2 linked regions of the Desulfocurvus vexinensis DSM 17965 genome follow. Each later gene encodes a partner of the first gene's protein in a complex. Links are inferred from orthologs where the notes say so. Each region holds a gene or a part of one and is shown on either strand. Other genes may lie near its edges.

Region 1 (3,068 bases):
CGCCCGACAGCATCACCGTGGCCGACACCGGGGGCGGCATTCTCTACTCGCCCAAGGCCCTGGAAGAGCAGGGCGGCCTGAGCACCACGCAGATGGAGAAGAAGCTGACCCTGGAGCAGAACCTGGAGCTGCGCATCGAGCAGATGCTCTCCCCGCTCTACGGCCCGGGGCGCGTCATCGCCAAGGTCAACGCCGAGCTGGACTTCAGCCAGAAGACCATCCGCAGCGAGGAGTACGACCCCGACAGCCAGGTGGCCCGCTCGGACCAGCGCAGCGAGGAGACCCAGACCAGCCAGGCCAACATCGAGGGCGGCACCCCCGAGCCCAACTTCCGGGGCGACGGCCCTGGCGGGGCCCTGTCGCAGCTCGATTCCACCCGCGAGCAGCGCACGCTCAACTACGAAATCAACAAGGTCGAGAAGCACATCGTGGTGCCCATGGGCGAACTGGACCGCCTGACAGTGGCGGTCATCGTCGATGGCACGTATAGTGAGCAGGCACCGGCGGACGGGCAGGGCGACGCCACCCAGGTCTTCACCCCGCGCAGCGCCGAGGAACTCCAGCGCATCCAGCAGCTTGTGGCCGGCGCCGTGGGCTTCGACGAGCGGCGGGGCGACTCCATTGAGGTCACCAGCATGTCCTTTGGCGGGCCGGACCAGGAGATCGCCCCCAACCTGAGCGAGCTGATCCTGGAATACGTGCACCGCCTGGGCAAGCCGTTCCTCAACGGGCTGTTGATCTTCCTGTTCCTGGTGCTGGTGGTGCGGCCCGTGGTCATGGCCCTGATCCGGCCCAAGACCGAGGTCGAGGGCGTGGAAGGCCTGGCCGGGCTGCCCGAGGGCCAGGGGCGCATCGCCATCACCGACGGCGACGAAGAGGACGCCCTGGACGCCCTGCGCAAGATCGACGACATCCGTGCCCACGCCATGCAGTTGTGTGAGCAGAACATGGACGGCGCCATGGCCATCATCAAGACCTGGCTCAAGCAGGAGGCGACAGCGTAATGCCCCCCCTCGCAGGCCCGCACAAGACGGCGATTCTGCTGCTCGCCATGGGCGAGAAGTTCACCGCGGACGTGTTCAAGCGCCTCGAGCGCTCCGAGATAGCCATGATCTCCAAGGCCATGGTCGAAATGGAGACCATCCCCAAGGAGCAGGTGGAGGAGGTGCTGCGCGAGTTCCACCACCAGCTGCTGGTCAATGCGGAGATGCTCATGGGCGGCCCCGAGCAGGTCAAGAAGCTGCTCATGAAGAACCTCGACTCCGAGACCGCCAAGTACATCCTGGACCTTTTGGACCTGGACGCCGGGCCCGCGCCCTTCCGCGAGCTGGAGAACGTCAGCCCGCGCATCCTGTCGCAGATTTTGCGCAACGAGCACCCGCAGACCCTGGCGCTCATCCTGGGCCACCTGCATCCCGAGCAGGCCGCCGAGCTGCTTCAGCAGCTGCCCGCCGGGGTGCGCCCCGAGATCCTCATGCGCCTGGCGCGCCTGGAGGCCGTGGCCGAGGAGATGCTCATGGAGGTGGACAAGGTGCTGCAAAGCCAGCTCATCGCCATGGGCGGCAAGGAGGGCAAGAAGGTCGGCGGCGTGCAGGCCGTGGCCGAGATCCTCAACGCCGTGGACCGCGCCACCGAGGAGGAGGTCCTCTCCGAGATCGAGGAGGAATCCTCGCAGATGGCCGAGGACATCCGCAACCTCATGTTCGTGTTCGAGGACATCAAGGCCCTGGACGACCGCTCCATCCGCGAGCTGCTCAAGGAGGTCTCCAACGAGGACCTGACCAAGGCCCTCAAGGGCGGCACCGAGGACCTGCAGGAGAAGTTCTTCAAGAACCTCTCGGAGCGCGCCTCGGCCATGATCCGCGAGGACCTGGAAATCATGGGCCCGGTGCGGCTGTCCGAGGTGGAGTCCGCCCAGCAGAATATCGTCAAGATCGTGCGCCGCCTGGAAGCCGAGGGCCGGATCATGATCGGACGCGGAGGCGGGGATGTCTTTGTCTAGGGACCAGCGGGAAACGGGCCCCGTGCGCGCCACAGGCCGCGTGATTCTCGGTGTCCAGGCCCAGGGCCTGGGCGAGATGAGCGTGGCCGAGCTGCAAGGCGAGCGCCGCCAGGGCTGGACGGACAAGGACGTGGAGGAATACCGCCGCCGGGTGCGCGAGCGCGCCGAGGCCACGGCCCGCGAGATCATCACCGCCGCCGTGGCCGAGGCCCGGACCCTGCGCGGGCAGGCCCAGGCCGAGGGCCTGGCCGAAGGCCGCCAGCAGGCCCGGGAGCAGGCCGAAGAGGCCGCCCAAGCCCAGGCCGACGCCCTGGCCCGGACCCTGGAGGCCGTGCAGGGCGTGGGCCGCGAGCTGTGGGCCCAGTACCGCCAGGACGTGCTGGAACTGCTGCGCCTGGTGGTCCACCGCCTGCTGCGCGTGGAGCTGGACGCGCGGCGCGGCGAAATTCTCGGCGCCCTGCTCGACCAGGCCCTGGACGCCATCGACTCGCGCCGCGGGCTCACCGTGCGCGTGCACCCGCAGGACCAGGCCCTGGCCCAGGACCTGCTCGAGCGCGCCAAGGCCCGCCATCCGGGCCTGGAACGCTGGGCCGTGCGCCCCGACGCGACCCTGGAGCAGGGCGGGGTGGTCCTGGAATCCGACCGGGGCATGGTGGACAATTCCCTGGCCAGCCGCATGGCCCTGGTGGAGCCCATCCTCGACCATCTGCTGGCCTCGGGCATCGGCCCGGAGGTGGACGAGGCCGCGGAGCGCGCCGCCCGGGCCGCCAGCGGCGACGGAGACGGCGCGTGAGCCTCAACCCGCGCGGGTGCATGAACATCCTGCGGGGCCTGGACCCCTGCAAGACCTTCGGCAAGGTCTGCAAGGTCGTCGGGCTCATCGCCGAGGGCGAGGGCATCAAGGCGCCCCTGGGCTCGGTCTGCGAACTGCTGCCCGAGGGCCGCGAGGACAGCGGGCTCTACGCCGAGGTCGTGGGCTTCCGCGACGGGGCCTGCCTGCTCATGCCCTACGGCGAGATGCGCGGCGTGCGCCCCGGCTCGCTCATCAAGAACACCGCCAGCCCGC
Region 2 (3,060 bases), on another replicon or contig:
ACGGCGCTTGTGGCGCTGCTCGGGGCCTGGGGCGCTTGCCCGGAAACGGCGCAGGACTGCGCCACCGCGCGCGCCATGCTGCTGGACGCCTTCCGCGACTGCCAGCCCTACCGCCTGGCTTTCGTGGACCTGGACCAGTGCGAGGCCGGGCTGCTGGAGGAGTTGCGTGCGACGGACGGCTTTCCGGCCTACAGTGTGATCCTGCTGTGCGACGACCCGCAGGCCCGCGCCGCCGAGGCCCGGCAGGCCGGAGCCGGGGCCTGCCTCGCCCTGCCCGTACAGGAAGGGCCGCTGCGCGAGGCCGTTTTCGCGATCCTCGAAGGGCACACCTTCCGCGAGGGAGTGAACCCCGCCCTGTGCCTCATGGGCACCGCAGCCAACCGCCCGCGCCGCAGCCCGGGCCCGGCCATCCTGCTGGTGGACGACTCGGCCAACACGCGCATGATGCTCCAGTACCACCTGCGCCACACCGACGTGACCCTCGATGTGGCGCATAACGGGCGCCAGGGCGTGGACGCGGTGACCCGTCAGGTCTACGACATGGTCATCATGGCCACGCGGCTGCCGGTGATGGACGGATTTTCCGCCGCGCGCTCCATCCGCACCTGGGAGCGCGAGAGCGGGGCCCGGCCCGTGCCGCTCGTCGCCATGACCCTGTCCTACATCCCCCAGGACGTGAGCCTCAGCCTCGAGGCGGGCTTCACGGCCACGGTCGAGCGCCCCGTGACCCAGGCCCGGCTGCGCGACCTGCTGGCCAGGTACCTGCCCGCGTAGCCGCCGCAGGCCCTGGCCGGGCGCCCGGCCCGCGCCGGGCCGGGCTGGTTTGCATTTTGCATGCAGTGCTGCGCCTGCGGGCCGTGTTGCCAACGCGGCCTGCGGGCGGTAGAAGGGGGCACCGGCGCGGCACCGCCGCGCGGGCCCGGGCCGGGCCCTGCCCGGCCCGGGGCGCGATCCCGGCGGGCCGCATGCAACGAACTCCCCTGGCGGAAGAATCTGCCCGGGGCAAGCGCGGGAAGCGTTCATGAGCAAGATTCTCGACCAGGACGAAGTCGATGCGTTGCTGCGCGGGCTTTCCGGCGGCGAAATAGAGGCCGAGGCCGACATACCCGAGGACGATTCCGGGGTCGTCAGTTTCGACCTGGCTAACCAGGACCGCATCATCCGGGGCCGGATGCCGGTGCTGGAGATCGTCAACGACCGCTTCGCCCGGCTGTGCACCAACGCCCTGGCCAACGCCATGCGCAAGCGCGTGGACCTGAACCCCATCTCCATCGACATGTCCAAGTTCGGCGACTTCATGCGCTCGTTGCCGGTGCCGACCTCCATCAACATCTTCAAGATGGACCCCCTGCGCGGCAACGCGCTTTTGGTGGTGGACTCGCGTCTGGTCTTCGCGCTGGTGGAGAACTTCTTTGGCGGCGCGGGCTCGCAGCCCAAGGTCGAGGGCCGCGACTTCACGCCCATCGAGCAGGCCATCGTGGACCGCGTGGTCAAGATCGCGCTGTCCAACATGGAGGACGCCTGGCGCCCGGTGCACGAGGTGCACATCGAACTGACGCGTTCGGAGATCAACCCCCAGTTCGCGGCCATTGTCCCGCCTTCGGACGTGGTCATCGTCGTGACCTTCGAGGTGGAGCTGGAAAACGCCATCGGCTCGCTCATCGCCTGCCTGCCTTATGCGACCTTGGAGCCCATCCGCTCCAAGCTGCACGCGTCCTTCCAGTCCGAGCGGCTGGAGGTGGACCACGCCTGGATCGCGCGCTTCAAGGAGCGCCTGCTGGAAACCCCGGTGGAAATGGTCATCGAGCTGGGGCAGACCCAGATCACGGGCCGCCAGCTGCTGAACCTGGAGATCGGCGACATCCTGCTGCTCAATACCGACACCGAGCGGCTTCTGGAGGCCGAGGTGGAGGGGGTGCGCAAGTTCTACGGGCTGCCCGGGGTGGTCAAGGGCAACAAGGCCTTCCAGGTGGTGCGCGAGGAGGAACCCCGCTACACCTGACCCCCGCGCGCGGCTGGGCAGTTTTTCGTGGCCACCGCCCGGGCGGTGGCCTTTTTTTGTGCCAGCCGGGCCGGGGGCTCTTTCCGGCCTTGGCGGCGGCCGGGCTTTGGGATAGGAACCTTGCGGAACGCGCGTCGGGAGCGCGGCTGGAGATGGAGAGGGACGATGCGCGGTCTGGTTGTTTTCGTTGCGGCCTGTGTCATGGCCCTGGCGCCCTGCGCCGCCGTGGCCCAGGTCCCTGCGGACTGGCAGCCCCTGGTCCTGCCCAGCCCGGCGCAGCCCTCCGCGCCCGCCGACGCCTCCGGGCCCGAAGCGGCCCCGGCTCCGCAGGAGGGTGTGAAGACCCGGGGCACGGTCCTGCAGAAGTTCGGTGCCAGGCCGTCCGCCGAGGAAATCGGCCCCCGCCCAGCCGATGCGCCTGTGCGGCGCCGCTTCCCGCTGCGTGAGCCGGGGGCGCACCTGGACGAGCCGTCGCGCATTCCACCCGTGGCCCAGGAGGACCTGCCCCCGGAGCCGGACCCGGAACCGGCCCTGGAGCCCGCCCCGGTGCCGGGCCAGAAGCCCTGGGTGCCCCTGGTGCCCGATCTCAAACCCCGCAAGAAGCCGGAGCGCAAGCCGGAGGCGGCGCCGCGCCGCGCCCCCGGGGCCAAGGGCAAGGCCAGGCCCGAGCCCAGGCTCGAAGGTCCGGACGGCACGCCCTGGGTGCCCCTGGTGCCCGAGGCCAAGCCAGGGCCAGAAGCCAAACCCGCGCCCGAGGCCGCACCCAAGGCCAAGCTAGGGCCCAAGACCGAACCAGAGCCCAAGGCCAAATCCGCGTCCAAGGCCAAGCCCGCCCCCAGGCTCGAGAACCCGGACGGCACGCCCTGGGAGCCCCTGGTGCCCGCGACCGGACCCTAGCCCCGCACCTGGACGCTGGCGGAGGCCACGCCCGGCCCTGCGCCCGCGCCCGGGCGTCAAGGTCCTGGCGTCGGGCGGGCCGCCCTTGCGCCTCTGTCCGCCCTGTGGCACAGCATGGGCATGTGTTGGCCGTCCTTGTCCCCGCGCCGGGTCCTGTCCGC

Evidence for each region.
Region 2: the proteins of fliG (region 1) and fliM are in contact, whole or in part, in a crystal structure (PDB 4QRM), measured with the Thermotoga maritima proteins. The link is inferred for Desulfocurvus vexinensis DSM 17965 from one-to-one orthologs. Residues at the interface, in WP_004082903.1 of Thermotoga maritima: Phe122, Ser125, Glu126, His127, Pro128, Gln129, Thr130, Val133, Glu157, Arg161, Leu164, Leu165, Arg167, Ser169, Glu171, Val172, Glu175, Ile176, Asn179, Lys182; in WP_004081085.1 of Thermotoga maritima: Tyr124, Leu127, Asp128, Ile130, Met131, Gly132, Gly133, Pro134, Glu136, Pro139, Arg141, Thr144, Glu145, Ile146, Glu147, Ser149, Ile150, Lys153.

What each region holds. Positions count from the first base shown.
Region 1 is NZ_JAEX01000010.1:31,163-34,230, reverse strand. Bases 4-3,002 are described here. They hold fliG (flagellar motor switch protein FliG), read left to right. Parts: upstream 4-1,003; coding sequence 1,004-2,002; downstream 2,003-3,002. Other genes in these bases: G495_RS18400 (FliI/YscN family ATPase), read left to right, coding at 2,816-3,002; G495_RS18405 (FliH/SctL family protein), read left to right, coding at 1,989-2,795; fliF (flagellar basal-body MS-ring/collar protein FliF), read left to right, coding at 4-1,004. In the rest of the region: more of fliF, read left to right, coding at 1-3; more of G495_RS18400, read left to right, coding at 3,003-3,068. UniProt on the Bacillus subtilis protein: One of the proteins that forms a switch complex that is proposed to be located at the base of the basal body.
Region 2 is NZ_JAEX01000001.1:319,359-322,418, forward strand. Bases 21-3,011 are described here. They hold fliM (flagellar motor switch protein FliM), read left to right. Parts: upstream 21-1,021; coding sequence 1,022-2,002; downstream 2,003-3,011. Other genes in these bases: G495_RS20785 (HD domain-containing phosphohydrolase), read left to right, coding at 21-774; G495_RS0101435 (hypothetical protein), read left to right, coding at 2,168-2,899. Outside these bases: more of G495_RS20785, read left to right, coding at 1-20. UniProt on the Bacillus subtilis protein: One of the proteins that forms a switch complex that is proposed to be located at the base of the basal body.